Regions from separate parts of the Flintibacter sp. P01028 genome, predicted to be linked through region 2. Evidence: predicted binding sites of a transcription regulator. Region 2 holds the regulator's gene; the other holds the start of a gene.

Region 1 (11,705 bases), on a different contig from region 2:
CAGGCCCACTATATGGAGCAATACGCCGCCTGTCCCTCCTACACGAATACAGAAACAGAATACTTCCCTCTGGGGGACCAGGCCTTTCCGCGTATGCTGGAGGAGTTGGAAAAGGCGGAGCACTATATTTTTCTGGAATACTTCATTATACAGCCCGGTATTTTTTGGGACAGCATCCTGGCCATCCTGGAACGAAAAGCGGCCCAGGGCGTTGAAGTGCGTGTGATGTATGATGATATGGGCTGTATGTTCACCCTTCCCCGGGACTATGACCAGGTGTTAATGAAGAAGGGAATCCAGTGCCGGGTATTTAATCGCTTCCTGCCGGTGATGTCCCTCCGTCTGAACAACCGGGACCATCGGAAGCTGATGGTAATTGATGGGAAGGTTGGCTTCACCGGTGGACTCAATCTGGCTGATGAGTATATCAACATTCGTAAGCGATTCGGGCACTGGAAGGACAGCGCGATCCTATTGGAGGGAGACGCGGTCTGGTCTATGGCCGTCATGTTTTTGACCCTATGGGATTACTGCTGTGGCTGGGATGAAAATTTTGACCGGTTTCGTCCCCCGGCCTCTCCTGTCCGGCCCTGGACCGGCTATGTACAGCCCTACACGGATACCCCTCTGGACCGTGAGGCGGTGGGACAGGCCGTCTATCTCAATATGATCTCCAAGGCCAAAAACTACATCTATATCACCACCCCCTATCTGGTGGTAGATGTGGCGACCAACACCGCCCTGTGCAACGCCGCCAAGTCAGGGGTAAACGTAAAAATCATCACGCCCCATATCCCGGACAAACGCTACGTTTTTGAGGTGACCCGAGCCCACTATCCCCCTCTGCTGGATGCGGGAGTAGAGATTTATGAGTATACCCCCGGCTTTATCCACGCCAAAAACTTTGTGGTAGACGACCGTTTTGCTACCGTTGGCACCGTCAATCTGGACTATCGCAGCCTGTTTCTTCACTTTGAGGACGGTGTCTGGTTGTGCGAAGCGCCCTGTATCCGAGATATCCGCGCGGACTTTGAACGGACGTTGACCTGTTCAGAGCCAATTACTCCACGAAGGTTCAAACATTTGAACATCCTGCTCCAGCTCTACCGCAGCATCCTGCGTATCTTTGCTCCTCTGATGTGAGAATAAAAAGGCGGAAGAGCCGCCGCCCTCCTGTTTGGAGTGGCGGCGGCCCTTTTTATCGGCACCCTGCCGCTTTAGCTACAACAGCCGGAGCGTACCTCTTGATAGGTGGTATTCCCCTTGCTCTGGATGCTGTTGGGTGGGAAAAATTCGTTGAAGGGGAACTGAACCTTACGGAACATCTCGCAGGGGTCCTCCTGGCACTCGCAGCCGCAGCCACAGGTGCACTCCTTCTCCGGCAGGCAGTAGTCATAGACTGGGATCAGAAGCTGGGTATCCCGCTCCAAGCGGATGATGGAGAACTGGCCCAGTGTTACGAACATTCTGTGTATATCGCCGTCTACGATCAGATCCTCTTGGAAGACAGCGGTAATAGCGGGTGGGATATCCAGATAACTATTGTCGCAGCAGTGGCAGTTACAGGCGTCCATCAACTTCAGGTTTAGGATAATGGGGTCTACCGCCTCTACTACCGCGCTGGGCAGATTAGTTTGAGGCAGGTTTTGGATTTCTGGCCCTTCTCCTACTACTCCAGTCGAGAATATCTTGGAGCTTCCCTCACTTCCGAAGAGAACAACCCGCTTGTCAAAGATGGCCAGCCCGGTCACTTCCACCGGGCGGGCGGCTCCCACGAAGGCGTCAGCAGTGATGCGGTAGAAGTACCGCACATCTACCGTATAGAAGCCCCGGTTGAAATTGATGGGCTCCACATCGATGTACGCATACAGTAGTTCAGCAGTCCCCGCTTTTACCGACTGGGCCCGGTCGATGACCGCCTGAGAACTTCTGGTAGGATAGACGCGGATGTCTTCAATACAATCTTTGTCTTTGCAGGAGTCAAAGATTTTTTTCGTGTGTATGCACACGGCCTCCCGGATACTGCGGTCTTCGCAGACGGGGCCGGGCACGACCTTTTCTGGCATATGGTTCCCTCCTAGATTTGGATGGTAAGGACGGTCAAAGCCGCCCCTTTGGGTTTCGCTTACATTCCATCTTATGAGGCGCTCCGTATTTTGTGCTGCTCCATCTCTTTTCTATCCCACTCTTGCGGCTTTCCTCTGAATCGGGTATAATGGAGTGTACCTTAATGCCTCTTGCAAAAGGAGTGGACACCATGGCCCCCATCGGCTTTATTCAAAATGAGCTGGATCTGAAGTTCTTAGTTCTGTATATCATGGCCCGGACTGCCGGGCCCATTACCTTTCTTCAGCTTCTGGAGCTGGCCCTGTGCGACGCGGGCGTGGACTACTTTTCTCTGACCAAGGCTGTGGAACATATGGTGGAGACCGGCCAGTTGTCCAAAGAAGGCGACCGCTATTCTATCACCGAAAAGGGGGTGCGAAACAGTCAGATCTGTGAGAGCAGCCTCCCCTACTCGGTCCGGATGCATTGTGACGAGAATCTGGTCAAGGTCAACGAAGCTCTCCGCCGAGAAGCCCAGGTCCGCTCCCAGGTGTCGGAGAATCAAGACGGGACCTGTACGCTCAAGCTTGACTTCAATGATGAAACCACACCGCTTCTCCATCTGGAGCTGCTGGTCCCAGAACGGAAACAGGCGGACACCATGGCCCAGTGTTTTCAGGATGAGCCCACAGACTTTTATCGGCAGATCATTCAACTGTTGACCCAGCGGAATGGATCACAAAACTCATAAAGGAGAAAATGTCATCATGAGAAGAGCAGACCGCGCACAGGACCGGGACTTTTGTCTGTCCGTTATTGACCGCTGCACCCACGGGGTAGCCGCTCTGACAACCGGGGAGGATACTCCCTACTGTCTTCCCCTCTCCTTTGTCCGTGTGGGTAACAGCCTCTATTTTCATTGTGCCCGTGAGGGGCGCAAGGTGGAGCTGTTGAAACGATGTCCCCGCATATGTATTACCTTTGTAGCCCAGGACGACCCCAATTTTGAGGCGCCCAATAACTATACCACCTATTTTCAGTCCGCCATCGTTACCGGGACTGTAGTTTTGGTGGAGGACGATCAGGAAAAGATCGACGGCTTGCGGGCTCTCTGCCAGAAGCTCACCCCACAGTATATGACAGAGGGCCTTTTCAATGCCGCTATCCAGCACAGCCTCTCTGTCACGTCCGTGTGGCGGGTAGATATGGATGATCTCTCCGGAAAGGCCAAGAAGAAAAGATGATCCCTCCTTTCCGTTTCCCATTCCTCAAAGGGAGCGTTATGATGTAAGATACAGCAACAGCGCGCTGCTTCTTGGCAGCGCGCTGTTTTTTCATAGCTATCTTTTACCTATCTTTCACCCAAAGGCTGTAGCCGTTTTAACAGGCGGACCTTAGAATAGACCTGTCCCCAATGTCAAGAATAAGTGTAAACAGTCAGGAGGAAAACAGTATGAAACGATTTTTTTCCGCCGCGTTGGCGCTGGCCATGGCAGCTTTGTCTTTGGCTGGCTGCTCCGGCACATCTTCAAGGGATGCCGCAGGCAGCCCAGTACAAACCAGTGGGGTCACGCAGGTCGCTCCCATGTCGACCACTGCTGAAGCCTTAAAATCTCCGAAATATGTCTTTCTGTTTATTGGTGATGGAATGAGCTATCCACAGTTCCAGGCCGCATCCGACTATCTAGGCTCCATGGCCGATCCTGATTACCTGCTGGCCGAGCCCAGTCTGGATGACAACCAGGGCGCGATTCTGGACGGTCCTGTCGCTCTGAATTTTATGGGCTTTGACGTAGCTGGCTCTGCTGTGACCTATGACTCTAACTCCTTCGCCCCTGATTCTGCCTCCACAGCCACATCCATTGCTGCCGGCCATAAGACCTATTCTGGGTCTATCAATGTGGATGAAACTGCTACCATCTCTTATGAGACTATTTCGGAAAAGGTCCATGAGCAGCTTGGTATGAAGGTGGGCGTCATTTCTTCTGTCAATCTGAATCACGCCACCCCAGCCGCCTTCTATGCCCATCAGGCCAGCCGCAACAGCTATTATGAAATCGGTCTGGAGCTGATAGACTCAGGATTTGATTACTTTGCCGGCGGCGCCCTGTTGAAGCCAGACGGAGCAGACGGTGATAAGGACAACCTGTATGATTTGGCCAAAGAAGCAGGTTATACTGTGGTAAAAACTCAGGCGGAAGCGGAGCAGGTCACTTCCGGCCCCGTTATCATCGTGGATGAGCATCTGGCCGACTCTGACGCCATGGCCTATGAGCTGGACAGGACTGACGATATGTGGTCCCTGGCAGACTATGTAAAAAAGGGTATCCAGGTACTGGACAACGACAAAGGCTTTTTCATGATGTGCGAAGGGGGCAAGATCGACTGGGCCTGCCATGCCAACGATGCCGCCGCCTCGATTCATGACACCCTGGCCCTGGCCGACGCGGTACAGGTAGCCATCGACTTCGCCAAGGACCACGCCGAAGAAACTTTGATTCTGGTCACAGGAGACCATGAGACCGGCGGCTTGTCCATTGGATTTGCCGGGACTGATTACGACACCTATCTCAGCCAGCTCAACAGCCAAACTATTTCCTATGCCAAGTATGACAGCGATTATGTGGCCGCTTACAAAGCGAATAAGACTCCCTTTGAAACTGTCCTGAAGGACATTGAAACGCTTTTTGGCCTGAAAGTCAATGGTGAGGCGGGCGACCGTCTGGTGCTCACCGACTATGAGCTGGGCCTGCTGAAGACCGCCTATGAGAAATCTGTCAACGAGAAGGATACCGGCATGGCCGACCAGGAGGAATACGTGGCCTACGGTACCTATGAACCATTGTCCGTCACCATCACCCACATCCTCAACAACAAATCCGGTATTTCCTTTACCTCGTACAGCCACACCGGACTCCCCGTGGCGGTATTTGCGGATGGCATCAACGCCGAACTCTTCAAGGGCTACTACGACAACACTGCAATCTACGATAAGCTGGCCCAGATGCTGGCGGTTCGGTAACCCTCTCTTGAGAACACGATATCAACGGCCCGCTCCAGTCGATCCAACTGGAGCGGGCTTACCCCTGCATTTTCATTTGGTGGTACCCCCGCAGCTTTCGGATATCCGCCTTTCACCGGGCGAATTTGTTTTCATTTTTCTTCTCCTCCTCCACTCCCCCTCCAGATACGGGTACTTCCCAGTGATATTCTCTCTTCAAGGAGCAACACTATATGTTAAAGCAGATGAAAGCTGATTTTCTTCGTTACCATGCCCCTGTATGGGTATGCCTTCTTCTCACCGTTGTCCTGCTCGCCCTGCCCACGGGATATGAGGATAACATCGTTTTTCAGGAATCTGATATTCAGCCGGCTCTGGTACTGTCTACCGATGAGTCAACCGTTATTGATACCGGGCTCGTCCGGTCCGGCGAGCAGCGCTGTCAGCTTGAGGTACTAGGAGGACAGTTCAAAGGGCAGACGGTAGAGGGAAAAAACACCCTGAACGGCTCTCTGGAACAGGATAAGATCTTTTCTGTCGGTGATAAGGCTCTGGTCCGTATCAATTTCCAAGGGGAGCAGATCCTCAGTGTATCCATCATTGACCACTACCGGATGCCCTGGGAATTATTGATGGGCGGACTATTTGTCCTCCTGCTGGTCCTCTTTGCGGGAAAGACTGGTCTAAGGGCTGTGCTTTCCTTTCTCCTTACTGTCTTGATGATATGGAAGGTGATGGTCCCGCTCTATCTCAAAGGCTGGGACCCTATCTGGGTCGGCCTTGCCATAACACTGGCCCTCACTCTGCTTATCATCGCCCTGGTCTATGGTTTCGACCGGAGATGCTGGGCCGCCTCATCTGGTTCCGCTCTTGGTGTTCTGGTCACCTGTATCATGGGCATCCTGTTCACTGACCTATTTCAGGTCCACGGGGCGGTCATGTCCTACTCAGAAAGTTTGCTCTATGCCGGCTATCAGCATCTGAATCTGACCCGGATCTTCATGGCTTCCATTTTTATCGGGGCCTCCGGAGCAATCATGGATTTGAGCGTAGATATCACCTCCGCAGTCCACGAAGTCGTGGAGAAACGACCTGACCTTAGTTGGTGGGAGGCGGCCAAATCCGGGATGAACGTAGGCAGAGCGGCCATGGGGACCATGACCACCACTTTGCTGTTCGCCTACTCCGGTGGCTATGTGGCACTGCTGATGGTATTTATGGCCCAAGGCACGCCGATCTCCAATATTTTGAACTATAAGTATGTAGCCGCCGAGATGATCCATACCGTCATCGGCTCCTTCGGTCTGGTAACAGTCGCTCCCTTTACCGCACTGTGCGCTGGCTTGTTCCTGGTTGGTAAAACAAAAAAAGCTCAAGGGATGGACCTCAATTAAGAGCCATCCCTTGAGCCCTTTTTCATCTTACAGACCGCTCTTTTTGGTTTCTTCCACCACAGCTTTCTCCCCATATATCGGGGATTTATCACACGCAGATAAAAAAGCAGAATGGCTATAGACAGCAGGAATCCGGCCAAGCCCAGATGAAAATAGAAGCTTAAGACGGTCAAAAGGAGCTGTGCCAGCATATAGCGCAACTCAATTTTCAAATTGTTCCGCCGCCGGTCCAAATCCAGCTCACAGGACAGGTTCCACACCATCCACATAGAGCACAGTGCCAACATCACGATATTTCCGAACAGGGGCAAAAGGTAGCCGCCCCCAAGCTGCTCTCCATGCGGCATATCCTGTAATGTCCAGACACAGGCATAGAGTGCGCCCAGTTGGGCAGAAATAGCCATTACAGTTCTGTTTTCCCGCAGGATAGGGTTGTCCTCCCCATCTTTTACCCAGCCGGAGCGGTCCTCCATCAGCTCGTCCAGTGAGATGGCGTACAGCTCCGCCAACGCGGCCAGATTCTCACCGGTGGGTATCGTCTGTCCTGACTCCCATTTGGTCACCGCTTGGCGGCTCACGCCCACTCGCTCCGCCACCATCTCCTGAGAAAAACCGATTTGGTTCCGCAGTGCTTTCAGGCGTTCTCCCAATGGCATTCTTCCCACCTCCTTGGTCAAATAGTAGCAGACCAGAAGGACAAAGTCCAGCAACCAACCGGCAACCGGGGGAAAAATCAGTCAAAAAAGGTGAGCTGCCGATCCTGATATCCACGGGTGGCAGCGGAAATGATAGAGCGCATCTCACACAACAGCCCCAGCTCCCCGCAGCGTTTGGAAAATCGTTCCCACAACTTCCCCGCTCTGGGACTGGAGCAGATATACCGGTTTCCATACCGCTGGCGGTATTTCTCCCCCAGCCCCTGTTCTGGAAAAGCCCGGTCCAGTCCGTTTAGAAAATGCTCCCTCTGCCCATCCCGCATGGTCACACCGAAGGCCGGATAGACGAATCGTGCTCCCGCCTCGGCAGCCGCCTCCGCCACCGACAGCACATTTTCTACGCTGTCCTCCAGCCAGGGCAGGACCGGCATAAGCAGGACACCGGAAAAGATCCCCGCTCCCGCCAGCTCCTTCAGCGCCGCCAAACGGCGGCTGGGTGAGGGAGCCCCCGGCTCGATCTTGGCTGCCAGCGCGTCGTCTGTCGTAGTCACCGTCAGTTTACAGATCACTGGGGAATGGCGCTGAATGAACTGATACAGGTCGATATCCCGGACGATCAGATCACTTTTTGTGGCAGCCGCCACCCCACATCCGTAGGCGTCTATCAACTCTAGGGCATGACGGGTCAGTTCCAGCTCCTCCTCGAAGGGGTTATAGGGGTCGCTCATGGAACCCATACTGATAAATGCCGGACGCGTCTTTCGGGCCAGGTCATCCCGCAAAATAGTGAGGGCCCCAGCCTTTGCTTTCACGGTATCAAAATCTGGATTTTGATAACAGCTGCTTCGGCTGTCACAGTAGAGGCAGCCATGACAACATCCACGGTAAATATTCATGGTATGGTCGGTACCAAACCACTCCGTACCTCTATTTCTATGGAGCAGATGTTTAGCCGGTATATATTCCATGTCCTCTCCCCTCCTTTTTTCTTATCCTACCAGTCTCTCCCCTTTCCTGTCAAGAAAATTCGAACATTAGTTTGACTTTTTTCTTGGCCTGGAATATAATTTTTTTATTGAATGAAAAGGAGGCGCTGTCCGGTGGAACGGGTCATCTTTCACTGTGATTTAAATAGCTTTTACGCCTCGGTAGAGCTGCTGGACCATCCGGAGTTGCGTCACCTGCCGGTGGCGGTATGCGGAGACCCGAACAGCCGCCACGGCATCATCCTGGCAAAAAATGAGCCCGCCAAGCTTTTTGGCGTCAAGACCGCTGAAACCATCTGGCAGGCCAGAAAAAAATGCCCCGAACTGGTCCTTCTTCCCGCCCACCATGACCGATACCGTGAGCTATCCAGGCAGATCAACCGGGTATATCAGGACTACACCGACCTGGTAGAGTCCTTTGGGATCGATGAGAGCTGGCTGGATGTCACTGGTACCCTCCATCTCTTCGGCGGGGATCCGGAGGCGCTGGCGGACCAGCTTAGAGAGCATGTGCGGGGCAACTTTGGGCTGACCATCTCTGTGGGAGTGTCCTTCAACAAGGTCTTTGCCAAATTAGGCAGCGATTACAAAAAGCCAGATGCTACCACGCTCATCACCCGGGAAAATTTTAAACAGATTGTATGGCCTCTGCCGGTCACCGACCTGCTCTATGTCGGGCGGGCCGCCTCCCGGACTTTTGATCGCTTTGATATCCACACCATCGGCGACCTGGCTCGCTTTGATCGGGAGCAACTTTTTCTTCTGCTGGGTAAAAATGGCGCCCAGCTCCATGACTTTGCCAGTGGGGAGGACCGCTCCCCCGTCACACCCGCCGCCCAGTACGTCCCGCCGAAGTCAGTGGGCAATGGTCTCACCTTTTCTCACGATCTGCGGGGGCAGGAAGATATACAGGCTGGGATCACCCGCCTTTCGGACCAAGTGGCTGCCCGCCTTCGTCGGTATCACATGAAATGTAATGGTATTTCACTTGCCATACGGGACCCCGCCTTTCGGGATATCATCCGGCAGCAGCGTCTGGACTCCCCCAGCAATCTGGCCCGAGAAATCAGTCAAGCCGCCATGGGATTGGCCAAAAGCTGCTGGAATATGGATCATCCCGTCCGAGCCCTCACTGTAACAGCACTCTCTCTGGTCCCGGAGGAGGAGGTCTCGGCCCAGCTGGATCTGTTGGCCTTCGGCCAGGACAAAAAGAGAGAGCGGCTGGAAAAGCTGGAGGAAACGATGGATAGCATTCGGGCCAAGTACGGAAAATCTTCCATCTCCCATGCCTCCTCCACCCAGGCCGCCGGCGGCAGCGGCCATGCGCCCCCGCCTGGAGGCTCCCGGTCATATCTGGAGGAGGAGTAGCATACAACAGGGGCATGGAGGTGAACCCATGCCCCTGTCTTTTTTTGCTTTCCTCGACCAGTTGACGGGCGATCCAGCTCTGGCACTGATTGTTCTCCTCACCCTCGCGGTACTGCTGGTCAACGGGTGGACCGACGCACCCAATGCCATCGCCGGGGTAGTGGTGACTGGAGCACTCCCCTTCCCTTTGGCTGTCCTGCTGGCGGCTGTATGCAACTTTCTGGGAGTGCTTTGTGTCACCGCTGTCTCTACTTCTGTGGCGGAGACCGTCTATTCTATCGCCAGCTTTGGCGGCGGCTCCCGCGCGGCTCTTACCGCTTTGTGTGCCGCCATGGCCGCCATCGTGCTCTGGGCCGCGGCTGCCTGGCTACTTGGCATTCCTACCAGTGAGAGCCACGCCTTGATTGCTGGTATCTCTGGCGCCGCGGTGGCTCTGGAGGGTGGCTTCTCCTGTATCCGCTGGGACAGTTGGGCCAAGGTTCTCCTCGGTCTGATTCTGTCCACTGCCGCCGGATTCTGGGCTGGACAGTTGTTTCAGAGTGCCTTAAAACATGTAAAGGCTTCCAACCATACATTTCTTTTGGCCCAGCTTCCCGGAGCCGCAGGAACTGCCTTTCTTCACGGTGCCCAAGATGGTCAAAAGTTTCTCGGTGTATTTCTCTTGGGGACGGCATTGGCCCAGGGTCGCGGAGATGAACAGACCTTTCTCATCCCTATCTGGCTTATGATTTTGTGTGCTGGCTTTATGGCCGCCGGTACCCTTATGGGGGGCAGGCGCATCATCGAAACAGTCGGGCGTGAAATGGTGTCGATTGGCCCGCGAGAAGGGCTGTCTGCCGATTTGGGCAATATTTTCTGCCTCATGACCGCCACTCTGCTGGGCCTTCCCGTCTCAACTACCCATACCCGCACAGCCGCTCTGCTCGGTGTGGGAGCAGCGGGGGGCGGTGTTGTGGACTGGTCCGTTGCCGGCAAAATCGCTCTCGCCTGGGCCCTTACCTTTCCCGGCTGTATGGCCATCGGCTACTGGATGGCCAAGGTGTTTCTGGCGGTCTTTTGAATAGAGCGCCGGGTGAATATCAGTCACCCGGCTCACCCCTCTCTGATCCGGCGCATAGCCTATTCTGGAAGCACCCGCACAGGCGCGGACCGGCTCCGGACATCGCGCCGCCGTTTTCAGAAAGGGAAATTACATCGTGACACAAGCACTTTTATGGGCTGCCGGCGGAACTGGGTTCACTGCCCTGATGACCGCTTCCGGCGCCGCTATGGTCTTTCTGTTCCGCAAGCAGTCCTCTCGCTCTCTTCAGCGCGTCCTACTTGGATTTGCCGCTGGCGTGATGATTGCCGCCAGCATGTGGTCCCTGCTCATCCCAGCCATTGAGGAGGCGGAGGCCATGGGAATGCCCGGTTGGCTGCCCGCCGCTGGTGGATCTGTCCTCGGCATCGTTTTCCTTTTGTCCATGGACTATCTGCTCCCCCACTTCACACCGGAATCCTTCCACTGCAAAGAGGGCGAAACCTCCCGCCGCCGCACCGCCCTCCTGGTACTGGCCGTAACACTGCACAACATCCCGGAGGGGATGGCGGTCGGCATCTCCTTTGCCTTGGCTGCCCACAGTGGAGATCCCTCCCTCCTACCCGCTGCTACCGCCCTCGCCATGGGAATTGGCATCCAAAATTTTCCGGAAGGGGCCGCTATCTCCCTGCCCCTGCATCAGGAGGGAATGGGCCGTGGAAAGGCCTTTCTCATCGGGGCGGCCTCCGGCGTGGTGGAGCCTATCTTCGCCCTGCTCACTGTACTGGCTGCCGGGGCGATCCAGCCGCTGCTCCCGTGGCTGCTCTCCTTTGCCGCCGGCGCCATGCTCTATGTCGTGGTGGAGGAGCTCATCCCAGAGGCTAATCTCACCGAAGGGGGGCATACCGGCACTCTAGGCGTCATGGCAGGGTTTCTCATTATGATGATCCTGGATGTGGCTCTTGGCTAAGTCCGCTGTTGACCCACTTTTTTCACAAAATCCTCGTTTACAAAATTTTAGTAAAAATTTCGATTTGGGGGTTGATTTTCTCAAGAAGCGTGATATAATGAAGCCGCCTTTTAAGGGATAGCTCAAAGTTTCCTTTGCTTCCCAGACCTTTAGTGGAAAATAAAGGCCTTTTTCATGTCTTTCGTCATGGAAAAGCAAATTAAGAGGAGGAGAAATTTATGATCACGTTCCTGATCTCCCTCGTAGTCCTTGTGGTGGGATTCGCA
Region 2 (11,705 bases):
GTCATAGTCGGGCTTGTCCTCCTCCTCGTCCTCCGCGGCTCGTTCCAGCTTCTCTCCATACTCCAGGGCCTTGGCCAGGTTTTCCCGGATGATGGCGGCGGTAGCCATACGGGTGACCGGGGTTTCATGCCGCTCGTTGTAAACGCATTTTGGATTTTCTCCCAGAGCCAGCTTCATGGCCGCCGGTGCCTGGACCACCATGGCGTCCACCCACTTTCCGGTGGTCTTAATGGCGGCGAACTGACCGGAGATGGGGTTGGCGGAGCCCGGCCCGGTGAGTACGGTGGTGACACCAGCCTGACGGGCCTCCTCAAAACACCGGTCCAGCGGATTGACCGCGTCTATGGCCCGGAGGTGGGGGGTACAGGGGTCGGTAGCCTCGTTCCCGTCGTCGGCCTCAAAGCCCAGGGCATCACCGAACATCCCCAGATGACAATGGGCGTCAATAAAGCCGGGCAGGATATGGCCCTGGCGTGCGTCCAGGGTCTCTCCCTCCCAGTGGTCGGGGCACTCCTCCATAGGCCCCACCTTGGCAATCTTGTCCCCAGACACGGCCACATATCCGTTGGGGATGGTTAGGCCATCCATGGTGTGGACGGTCCCATTGATAATAAGCATATTTTCCTCCACTGACAGGAAGCGACAAAGGCTCCCATTGACTCTTTTGAGATATTTTGTTACAGTTAAAACGGCTCGACCAATATGCTTCCCCACGGTATCTTTCTTCCCGTGGGACTGAACGCCCCATACGGGGCGTTTTCTTTTGTGAAAATCAGGGCCGCCGCATATGCGGCGGCCCTGTCATATCCCGCTTACCGGCGGCCGCCTCCCCGGCGGTTCCCGCCCTTTTTTTCAATATAGCGCAACTCGGACAGCTTGCTGTCTGACGACTGCATGAACTGCTTGAGCCGGTCCTCAAAATCGCTGGGTTCCTTGGGGGCGGGCCGGGCAAAGCCCATGGGCCGTCCGCCGCCCTGACTGGGGCGGCCGCCTCCGTTGGGACGGGGGCCACGCTGGGGGGGCGGAGCCACCTGCTTGATGGACAGGTTGATCCGGTTGGCTTGGTCGATGCCGATGACCTTCACTTTGACCTCCTGCCCCTCCTGTAGGTGGTCGGACACCTCGTTGACATAGGAATAGGCGATCTCTGAAATATGGACCAAGCCGGATCTTCCCTCCGGCAGGGACACGAAGGCCCCAAACTTTGTAATTCCCGTTACCTTACCGTCCAAGATGGACCCAACACCAAACTCCATAACTGACCGAAATATCCTCCTTGTAAATTTCCCCGCGCCGCCACACACAGATTACGGCGCTGGAGAGCCCGTTTGACTGGATCGCTCAGTTGGCCACATCGATATAGACGATCTCATCCTGCTTCACATGGCCCTTTTCCCGGGCCACCTGCTCCAGCATCTCAGGATCGTCGCTGTTTTCGATGGCGGCCTCCAGCTCCTGGTTTTCCAGCCGCTGGTCGCTGACCTGCCGGGCCAGCGTATCCCGCTGGACTTGGGCTGTCTGTATCTGGCCCCTCAGGTCCAGAAGAGAGGTGGCCATATAGATCAGCAGGGCCAGCACCACGATTTTGGTCAAAAACCCAGCTCGCTTCAGCTTCATAGACATCCTCTCCTCTCTCCCTGGCGGCTCGTCGGCGGACCGCGCGCTCCATCTCCTCGGTTTTCTGTCCTATTCTATACCATTTCACGCCGGAAAGAAAGGTATTTTTCGCAAGTTTTCCGAATTTTTTTAAAACAGCCTTCCCTAGGGCCAGCGGGAAGGTCAAAATTCCCAAAAGGAAGGTGACGATATCCGCCATAAAGTAGCCCAGCTTCAAAAACCAGGGGCTGATCACCCAGAAGTATACCCCTCCCCCCGCCATGCAGAACAAGGCGCCGTAGAAACGGATCTGTCCCCCCCAGGCCCCCTGGGACCAGAGAAACAGAGTCCCCGTGGCCACCAGCCAGAACACCAGATCCAGCAGGGGACCCACCACGGGCAGCTTCACCCGGACTCTCAGAATACGGAACAGGTCGTACAGCAGCCCAAACAGCGCCCCCAGCGCCAGAGCCTGGCACAGAGCCTGACCCTGCTGAACGGTATCGATGGTCATCTGCCGAATAGGCGGCCCAGCAGACCGCCCTGCTCCCGCCCGCCGCTCTCGTAGATCAGGGCGTTCACCGTCCCCTCGACCTTCAGATCTCCTCCGTCCAAGGACAGCTTTTCGATGTGGAGCCCCTCCCCCTGGATCTCCAGCCCCCCCTGGGCAGTTGTCAGGAAGATGGCGCTCTCGTCAAAGCTTTCCACCTCCTCCACCCCCGATATCATTAGCTGCTCCCGGTCCTCTAGGATCACATGGTGGCCTGTGTCCGGCCGAAGCTTCTCATTTTCATAGGCCATGTTTTCACCCCCTTTTGCTCCATCCTATGGGACAAGTGGGGGCTTTTATGCCTATTTTTCGCCGCTGCTCTCCCTTCCAGAAAAGATCGTCTGGAAATCTGCCCGTTCTTAGTGTACAATAGGTTTTGTTCATGCGAATCCTATTGGAAAAGGTTTGATTGTATCATGGTAAAAGCCATTTTTTTTGATATCGACGGCACTCTGGTTAGCTTCCAGACCCACACAATTTCTCCCGCTGTCTTGGAGGGCCTCCACCGCCTGCGGGAGAGGGGAATCCGGTTATTCCTGTCCACAGGCCGCCACAAAGTCATGAGTCAGTCGGTCCGGGATCTCTTTCCCTTCGATGGCTGCATCACCCTCAGCGGCCAATACTGCTTTGCTCAGGACCGGGTGCTTCGAAGCGTCCCCTTCGCTCCGGAGCGGGTGAAAGCTCTGGTGGAGCTGATGGAGCATTCCACTATCCCCTGTATCTTTTTGGAGGAGGAGGACTGCTACCTTGTAAACCCGGGGCCGCGGGCTCAGGTGTTCCCCAAGCAGCTAGCTGTCCCCCTCCCCCCCTCCGCTCCCGCCCGGCGGGCGGAAGGGCGACAGGTGTTTCAGGCCACCGCCTTCCTCACCCGGGAGGAGCAGCAGGCTTTAGGAGACCCCTTCCCAGGACTGGAGGTCATGCGCTGGCACCCAGATTTCGTGGATATTATTTCCCCAGGCGGCGGCAAGGACCAGGGTATGGACGCCATTTTGGACTTCTTCGGCATCTCCCTGGAGGACACCATGGCCTTCGGCGATGGGGAAAACGACATTCCTATGCTCCGCCACGCCCATGTGGGAGTAGCCATGGGCAACGCCGACGCTCTCGTACGCTCTCACGCCGACTTTGTGACCGGGACAGTGGATGAGGACGGTATTTTGTCCGCTCTGGAACATTTCGGTCTGCTGTAGCCCCCGTCTTTTACACATAATTTACAATTTCCTGTGGATTTTCTTCCCTGGTCCGTGTACAATAAAGACAAGAATCGGCACCGAAGGAGGAACTGTTACATGAAGCTTACGTTTTTTGGCGCGGCCCACGCGGTCACCGGCAGCTGCCACTGTCTGGAAGTCAACGGCAGGAAGATCCTGATCGACTGCGGTCTCCAGCAGGGCCGGGACGAGCACGATGACAACGCCCTGGATTTTTCCCCCAGCTACATCGACTATGTTTTGGTCACCCACGCCCATATCGACCACTCCGGCCGCATTCCGCTGCTGGTCAAGGAGGGCTTTTCCGGGCCCATCTATACCACCCGGCTCACCGCCCAGCTGCTGTCCATCATGCTCCGAGACTCCGCTCATATTCAGGAGAGCGATGCCCAGTGGCAGAACCAGAAGGGAAAGCGGGCCGGCCGGGAGGAGGTAGAGCCCCTCTACACCCTGACAGACGCGGAGGAGGCCCTCCAGCTCCTCAATACCCAGGAGTACGGACAAATCTTCGAGCTGTGCGAGGGTGTAGAGGTCCGCTTCTGCGACGCCGGCCATCTGCTGGGCTCCTCCTGTGTGGAGATCTGGGCCACTGAGAACGGTGTCACCAAAAAGCTGGTCTTCTCCGGAGATCTGGGCAACGTAGACCAGCCTGTCATCCGGGACCCCTCCTTTGTGACAGAGGCGGATTATGTCATCATGGAGTCCACCTACGGCGACCGGAACCACCAGCCCCCAGAGAGCTATACCGAGGCCCTGGCCGCCCTCATTGACGACGTGTTTTCCAAAGGTGGCAACATTGTTATCCCCTCCTTTGCCGTAGGCCGTACCCAGGAGCTGCTCTACTTCCTCCGAGAGATCAAAAATGAGGGGATGGTCAAATCGGTCCCCAACTTTACCGTCTGCGTGGACTCTCCCCTGGCCGCTGAGGCCACCAAGATCTACGCTGGCGATCTTCACGGCTACCTGGACGAGGAGGCAATTGCCGTCCTGCAGGGTGGCGACAACCTGTTCACCTTCCCCGGCCTGACCCTGACCCAGTCTACCGAGGAATCCAAGGCTCTCAATATGGACAAGAGCTCTAAAATCATCATCTCCGCCTCCGGTATGTGCGATGCCGGCCGCATCCGCCACCACCTGAAGCACAACCTATGGCGCCCCGAATGCGCTGTGGTCTTTGTGGGCTATCAGGGGGAGGGCACTCTGGGCCGCCGTCTGCTGGAGGGGGCCAAAAGTGTAAAGCTTTTTGGTGAGGAGATCGCCGTCCGGGCCCGGATCCTGAATTTCCCCGGCCTGTCCTCTCACGCCGACCGGGATCACCTGCTGGACTGGATCGGCCATTTCTCCCCCAAGCCGGACCAAGTGTTCGTGGTACACGGGGATAGTGAGATCACAGACCTCTTTGCAAATGATTTGAATGAGCGGGGCATCCCCGCCCACGCGCCTCTCTATGAGGAGGTCTATGATCTGCTGGGAAATCGTATGCTGGCAAAGGGCGTTGTTCTGGAGAGCAAGCGGACCACAGGCGGCGCCTCCGCTCCCTCCGCCGCCTTCCTGCGGCTACAAGATGTGTCCAAGGACTTGGCCGACCTTATCAGCCGCAGCCGGGGCCGTTCCAACAAGGATCTGTCCAAGCTGGCCGATCAGCTTCGGCAAATCATGGACAAGTGGGAATAGAGAGGCGTTTGAGCCGCCGCGAGCAGCGCGGATGGACCGGAGCGAAGGTTCGCTCCTGCTGGCAGCGGCGCCCTTCCCCAACTATGACAGTAAGAACGGAGAGTTTTTATGGAGATCGACCGCAGAGAACTGAAAAGGCAGGCTAGGGAGGCCATTCGGGGCTCCCGTCCTTCCTTCTGGGTGGTCACCTTGGTATATCTGCTGATGACCACTGGTGTTTCCACACTGGCCGGCCTGCTTGTTCCGGCCCCGGACACAGGAAACATCAGTCTGCCGGCTTTGTTCCTTTCCATCCTCCTCTCCCTGTACTCCACGGTAGTTGGCTTTGGCTTTACGCTATGGTCCATGTGGACCTCCCGGAAGCTGTCTCCCGGACTGGGCGCCCTAGCCGATGGCTTCTCCGTGGCCCTGCTGGTTATCATGACCTCCATTCTGATCTTTCTCCACACGCTGGCCTGGTCCCTGCTGTGCATCCCCGTCGTCTGGCTGGTCCTAATTCCGGTTCTTCTCTCCCCAGGCCTCTCCTTCCTTGTGATCCCCGTTCTAATTGCCGGCATCATGATTTTCTCTTATTGGGTCTCTCTGCGCTACGCCCTGGCCTACTATTTGCTGGCCGACCACCCTGACTACGGGGCCTTCGCCGCGGTCCGCCGCAGTGTGGAGCTGACGCGGGGCTGGAAGTGGGAGATGTTCAAGCTGGCCTTTTCCTTCATCGGCTGGGAACTGCTTGACCTGCTTCTCTACTCACTGGCACTACTTCTGGTTCTGGTCCAGGGCGGTTTCTTCCAGTCTCTTTCCCTGGAGCACTACGGGGATGCCTACATGGTCTATCAGATTATCCTCTCCTATCCCCGCTCCGCCCTTCTTCTCCTGCTAGCCTCCATCCCGGTAAAGCTGTGGCTCTATCCCTATCGCTCCGTGACCATGGCCGGCTTCTACGACGCCCGGCTGCGCCTCCAGCGGGAGGGTTTTGTGGAGATGCCCCCTCTCTGAACATCCAAAGCTACCCGCCAGGACCTCTAGGTCCTGGCGTTTTTTTAGAGGCTTCCTTATTTTTGGAACATTCGTTTGACATTCGTACAAATGTATGATAAAATACATCTAAATTTTAGTGTGTAATTTTCTGTCCGTCTGCCGAAAGGAGCCCTTGCCATGGCCAAACTGACCGCCAAGCAGCAGCAGATCTATGACTATATCCTCTCCTTTACCAATCAGCACGGCTATCCCCCTTCGGTCCGGGAGATTGGCGCGGCGGTGGGACTGAAATCCCCCTCCACCGTCCACTTCCACATGAAGGGGCTGGAGGAGGCCGGTGTCATCGTCAAGGCAGAGGGCAAGACCCGCGCCATCTCCCTGCCGGGGGCATCCATGGGCCCGGTGGCAGAGGAGGAGGACCCCCACGCCAACCAAATACCCATCCTTGGCAATGTAGCCGCCGGCACCCCTATCCTGGCCCAAGAGTGTATTGAGGACTACCTCACCTTCGACACTGCCGGTCTGTCCGGGGAGCACTTCGCCCTCACGGTCCGGGGCGAGTCCATGCTGAACGCCGGGATTCTGCCCGGTGACCTGGTGGTGGTCCACCGCCAGCAGGAGGCCCGGAATGGTGAGATCGTAGTGGCCCTTTTTGAGGATGAGGCCACCGTCAAAACCCTTCATAGAAAAGACGGCTGCACCTGGCTTCTTCCCCAAAACCCTGATTACCCGCCTATCGACGGCACCAAAGCCGAGATAGTTGGCAAGGTGGTGGCGGTAGTCCGTCGGTACTAATTTTGTCCCCCTGCGGCCGGTCATGCTCCCCATGGCCGGCTTTTTTCGTTGACAATCCCAGGTCCTGTCCAGTATACTGAACAGGCAAACAGAGGGAGGCGAGAAGGGTCGTGACCAAGAAGGAGCTTCTGGACCGCTGCGCCCGTGACGGGGCGGAGCGGGTGCTGCTGGCCCGTGTGCTGGACAAGCTGGAACTGGCTCAGGACCGGGGCATCCCAGCCCATACCCCCTTTCTCTCGCCGGGTGAACAGGCCTCTGTCACCGATTTACTCAACGCCTGGGGGCAGCCCCGCCATATCTTTTGGGGTGGCTTTCCCGGCGCAGAGCGGGCCCTGTGCGCCTTCCTCCCCGACTGGCAGGATGAGAACGACCTCCTGTTGGACCCAGAGGGACCGCTGGCCGCATTGGAGGCCGCCTTCCCTCCCGGTTCCGAGTTAAGCCACCGGGATATTCTGGGCTCCCTTATGGGCCTGGGGTTGACGAGGGAAAAGCTGGGGGACATCTTGCTCCCTGGCGACAGGACCTGTCAGGTGATCCTGCTCCGGGAGGTACTGCCCATTCTCCTCTCCCAGTGGGAGTCCGCCGGGCGTTGGCGGTTAAAGCTCCGGGAAATTCCTCTGGCTTCCCTTTCCCCTGGAGAGGCGAAGGTAAGGCTCATCCGGGACACAGTCGCCACCCCTCGCCTGGACGCGGTGCTTGCCGCCGGTTTTTCCCTGTCCCGCTCCAAAGCCATGGCCTATATCTCCGCCGGCAAGGCGGCCGTCAACCACCGGGAGTGTCTCAAAGGGGACAAGCTGGTGGATGTGGGAGACATTCTCACCTGCCGCGGACTGGGCAAGTGCGTGGTCCGGGAGATCCCCGGCCAGTCCAAAAAGGGACGGACCATGCTGGTATTGGAGAGATATATTTAAGCCGCCGGATAGGAGGGCACAGCTATGGCACACTATGAATATGAATTTGAGGTTCTGGCCCTCTCCGCCGGAGGGTACAGCCTGTTCGGCGGCGTCGGCATCCGGACTGAGGGCCACCAGGAAGTCATTCGAAGCCGGGCCGCCGCCGGCTGGCGTTATGTGGGCTATCTGCCCAGCGTTCAGCGGGCCTCTGGACATATTGAGACCATCGAGCTGGTATTTGAACGCGAGATAGAACAGGAATAAGGGAGGGAAAGGCATGGAGCAGAAGAAGATCGACCGCATCAATGAGCTGGCCCGGAAGGCCAAGTCTCCCGCCGGCCTCACCCCAGAGGAGGAGGCTGAACGGGCCCTGCTGCGACAGGAGTATATCGCCGCCTGTAAGTCCAATCTGATGGCCCATCTGGACAATACCCTCATTCAACATCCTGACGGCACCCGGACCCGGCTGCGGAAGAAGTGATCCGCTCTAGCCGGAGCAGGGGTTCATTGACAATCTCCCCGGCATCTGGGATAATACTCTCGATCCTTTTATGTCCCGCCAGGCGCTTATCCTATCTTTTTAAGGAGGCCCCCCATGGCTCATATTAAATTTTCTACCGACTCTGCTTCCGATATTCCCGCCGCTCTGCGGGAGGAGTGGAACATCCAGGTCCTCCCTTTTCCCATCGCGATGGGCGACAGGGAGTATATGGACGGCTTTGACTTCACTCCCGACGAGTTCTTTCAGATGCTGCTGGACAGCCCTCAGATCCCGACCCACGCCCAGTTGAACCCCTATCTCTTCACTGAATGCTTTGAGAAGGCGTGGAAAGAGGGCTATACCGATCTGATCCACACCTCTATCAACTCCAAGGGTTCAGCCACCTATGGCAACGCCATACAGGCCCGGGACGAGTTCTATGAGGACCACCCCGATGCCCAGGACACCTTCCATATCCATATCATCGACTCCAAAAACTACACCATGGGCTACGGCTGGGCGGTGGTGCAGGGGGCCAAGATGGCTGCTGCCGGCGCCCAGGCGGGAGAAATCGTGGATTTTATCCAGGATTGGGTGGATCATGTCCGGGTGATCTTCGCCCCTCTTGACCTGCGGTTTGCCAAAAAATCCGGCCGGATCTCCGCCGCGGCAGCCTTCATGGGCGAAGCCCTGGGGTTAAAGCCCATTATGACCTTCGCCAACGGCGAGTCCAAGATACTGTCCAAGGCGCGGGGGGAGAAAAACGCGATTTCCGCTGTTGTGGAGCTGTGCAAACAGGAGCGGAGCGCTAACAGCCCCTATCTGGTCGTCCATGGCAATAACCTGGAGCAGGCTGGCAAACTGCTAGAAGCCTGCCGCCAGGAGCTAGGCTGTGAGCCTGCCCTGGAGTATCTCATCGGTGGTGTGGTGTCCATCAACGCCGGCCCCAATGTAATTGGTCTGGTATATCGCACATAAAACTCTTTTGGGGTCCGGCTGTGGCGAGCAGTCGGACCTTTTTCTTTCTCTGGGACAGGCAGGCATCCCGAAATTTACATTTTATTCATGCTTTTTCTGGTAAGGTAGAGTAGGATACTGAAAAACAGGGAGGGATATGATACCAATGAAGCCTGGGCAACTGACCTGGCCCCAGCGGGGCGCCCTGTGGCTGCGGCTGGCCATCCGGCTGGTGCTGTCTCTGGCCGCCGTCCTTCTGGTGTCCTTTTTTGGACGGCCCCTACTGACACTTTTTGCCCCCTTTGTCTGCGCCCTCATCGCTGCCGCCCTGCTCAACCCCCTGGTCAAGTGGTTCCAGCGCAAGCTGGGATGGTCCCGAAGCGTGCTGACCTTGCTCCTTCTGCTCCTCCTCTTCGGTCTGGTAGGGAGTGCCCTGGGATGGCTGGGCTACGCGGTTGTCCGTCAGGTCATCAGTCTGGCGGAGAACTGGGACGGGGTAGTGGCCGCCGGCATCAGTGTACTGGACCAGCTGGACCAGATGTTTCAACAGGTGGTGGCCCAGTTCCCGATCCAGATCGCCGGCCCGGATCAGGGCTTTCTCGACTGGCTGGTGGACACCTTATCCTCGGCGGCCCCTGACCTGGGGAACCTGGCCACCTATGCTGGAGAGAAGGCAGTCTCCTTCTCCTCCTTTCTGTTGGCTCTGGTCTTTTTTGTCATGGCAACCTTTATGCTGACGGCGGACTACCCCTATCTCCGCTCACGGGCCGCTCAACATCTGGACGAGGGGACGCTCCACTTTCTGGGGCAGGTCCGGGCCACCGCCCTGGGGGCCTTCGGAGGCTATTTGAAGGCGGAGCTGCTGCTCTCCATCGGGGTATTCTTCATCCTGCTCATCGGCTTCTTTGTCATCCGTCAGCCGTACGGCCTTCTGCTGGCTCTGGGACTGGCCATTATGGACTTTATCCCCATCATCGGCGCCGGCACGGTCATGGTCCCCTGGGCCGTCATCGCGCTGTTTACCCACAACTACCTCGACGCCATCGAGATCATGGTCATCTGGGGCATTATTGCCATGTTCCGCCGGGTAATGGAGCCCAAATTCGTAGGGGACCAGACTGGTCTATCCCCTATCGCCTCTCTGGTCAGTATCTATGTAGGGATGCAGGTAGCCGGAGTTCTGGGTATGATTCTAGGGCCTATCCTGCTGCTGGTTCTGCTGAATCTGGCCGGAATGGGGATGTTCCGCGGGCTCCGGCTGGACATCGCCGCCGCTGTGCGGGACATCGCCGCCCTTCTCTCCCAGCGGCCAGAGCAGATGTGACCTGGTTTCAAACTTTGTTTTGGGAAAGTTCAAAAAATTTATCCTTTTTCTTCATGCTTTTTTCATATTTCGGCGGTATGATATCCACAGTTCAAAGAGGGGCGGCCCCAAGGCCCTTCTTGAAAGGAGTGCATTTACATGGAGTATCCCGACTTCAGCTTTTATAACAGTGAAAACGACGGCTACCGGGGTGGCTTCGGCGACTATACCGACCCCATTCCCACCTCTGGTGGTCCTGCTCATCCCAGCGAGCCCCCAAAGAAAAAGGGGCGCGGCAAGCGTATTGCCGCTCTTTTGCTGGCCTGCGCTGTTGTGGGCGGCGGAGCGGGCGTTGGCGGCGCGGCCGTGTACCAAAGTCTGACCGCCCCCGATACCGTAATCTATGAGGGGGAGCGCCCCCAGGTGGATACGATGGTCAACACCAACAGCGGCCAGCCCATGACGCCCGAACAGCTATATGCCGCCAACCTGCCCTCCTGCGTCGGCATCACGGTAAACACCACGGTGAACATCTTTGGTCAGACCACCACCTCCGCCGCCAGCGGTTCCGGCTTTGTACTGACCCAGGACGGCTACATTGTCACCAACTACCACGTCATTGAGGAGGCGGTCAATGATTCCTCTGTCACCATTGAGGTCTCCTTCTCCAACGGAGACAAATATACCGCCAAACTGGTGGGCGGTGAGAAGGACAACGACGTGGCCGTACTGAAGATCGAAGCTGCCGGCTTACAGCCTGTGACTTTGGGCGACAGCGACCAGTTGGTGGTAGGCGAAAGCGTGTACGCCATAGGTAACCCCCTGGGTGAGCTGACCTATACCCTCACTGATGGAATCGTATCCGCCCTAGACCGGCTGATCACCACCTCCAGCAAAAATGCTAACGGTCAGACCGAAACCACTACCCTCAATGTACTTCAGACCAACTGCGCCATCAACCCCGGCAACTCTGGCGGCCCTCTGTTCGACAGCTATGGCAACGTGGTAGGTATCGTGTCTGCCAAGTATACAGAGTCCACCTCCGGTGTGTCCGCCGAGGGGCTGGGCTTCGCGCTCCCTATCAACGACGTGAAGGAAATTATCTCTGACCTCATCGAGCACGGCTATGTTACCGGCAAGCCCTATCTGGGCGTCCAAGTTAACGTGGTTGACGAGAGCGTTCAGCGTTATGGCATCCCCGCCGGCGCGGTAGTGGAGTATGTGGCCGAGGGCTCCTGCGCCCAGAAGGCCGGCCTGCAGGTCAATGACA

What was found. The regulator LexA, encoded in region 2, represses DNA repair genes until DNA is damaged. The targets are predictions, from matches to a motif close to CNAACANNTGTTNG.
Region 1: the regulator LexA is predicted to act here: its motif matches at 8,126-8,139, upstream of dinB (DNA polymerase IV).

What each region holds. Positions count from the first base shown of each region.
Region 1 is NZ_JBHEVC010000002.1:317,188-328,892, forward strand. It holds gene cls (cardiolipin synthase) at 1-1,143, shown strand, start outside; gene ACEVJK_RS05790 (hypothetical protein) at 1,218-2,066, opposite strand; gene ACEVJK_RS05795 (DUF4364 family protein) at 2,231-2,797, shown strand; gene ACEVJK_RS05800 (pyridoxamine 5'-phosphate oxidase family protein) at 2,814-3,290, shown strand; gene ACEVJK_RS05805 (alkaline phosphatase) at 3,500-5,068, shown strand; gene ACEVJK_RS05810 (YibE/F family protein) at 5,281-6,441, shown strand; gene ACEVJK_RS05815 (helix-turn-helix domain-containing protein) at 6,438-7,097, opposite strand; gene ACEVJK_RS05820 (radical SAM protein) at 7,175-8,065, opposite strand; gene dinB (DNA polymerase IV) at 8,198-9,451, shown strand; gene ACEVJK_RS05830 (inorganic phosphate transporter) at 9,480-10,511, shown strand; gene ACEVJK_RS05835 (ZIP family metal transporter) at 10,699-11,439, shown strand; gene ACEVJK_RS05840 (carbon starvation protein A) at 11,658-11,705, shown strand, end outside.
Region 2 is NZ_JBHEVC010000005.1:32,042-43,746, forward strand. It holds gene ACEVJK_RS09450 (amidohydrolase) at 1-618, opposite strand, end outside; gene ACEVJK_RS09455 (S1 RNA-binding domain-containing protein) at 813-1,256, opposite strand; gene ACEVJK_RS09460 (septum formation initiator family protein) at 1,342-1,617, opposite strand; partial or broken gene yabQ (spore cortex biosynthesis protein YabQ) at 1,853-2,110, opposite strand; gene ACEVJK_RS09470 (YabP/YqfC family sporulation protein) at 2,107-2,397, opposite strand; gene ACEVJK_RS09475 (Cof-type HAD-IIB family hydrolase) at 2,563-3,336, shown strand; gene ACEVJK_RS09480 (MBL fold metallo-hydrolase RNA specificity domain-containing protein) at 3,436-5,031, shown strand; gene ACEVJK_RS09485 (DUF975 family protein) at 5,140-6,024, shown strand; gene lexA (transcriptional repressor LexA) at 6,184-6,801, shown strand; gene ACEVJK_RS09495 (RNA-binding protein) at 6,912-7,712, shown strand; gene ACEVJK_RS09500 (DUF4177 domain-containing protein) at 7,737-7,958, shown strand; gene ACEVJK_RS09505 (DUF896 domain-containing protein) at 7,972-8,175, shown strand; gene ACEVJK_RS09510 (DegV family protein) at 8,290-9,153, shown strand; gene ytvI (sporulation integral membrane protein YtvI) at 9,299-10,456, shown strand; gene ACEVJK_RS09520 (S1C family serine protease) at 10,595-11,705, shown strand, end outside.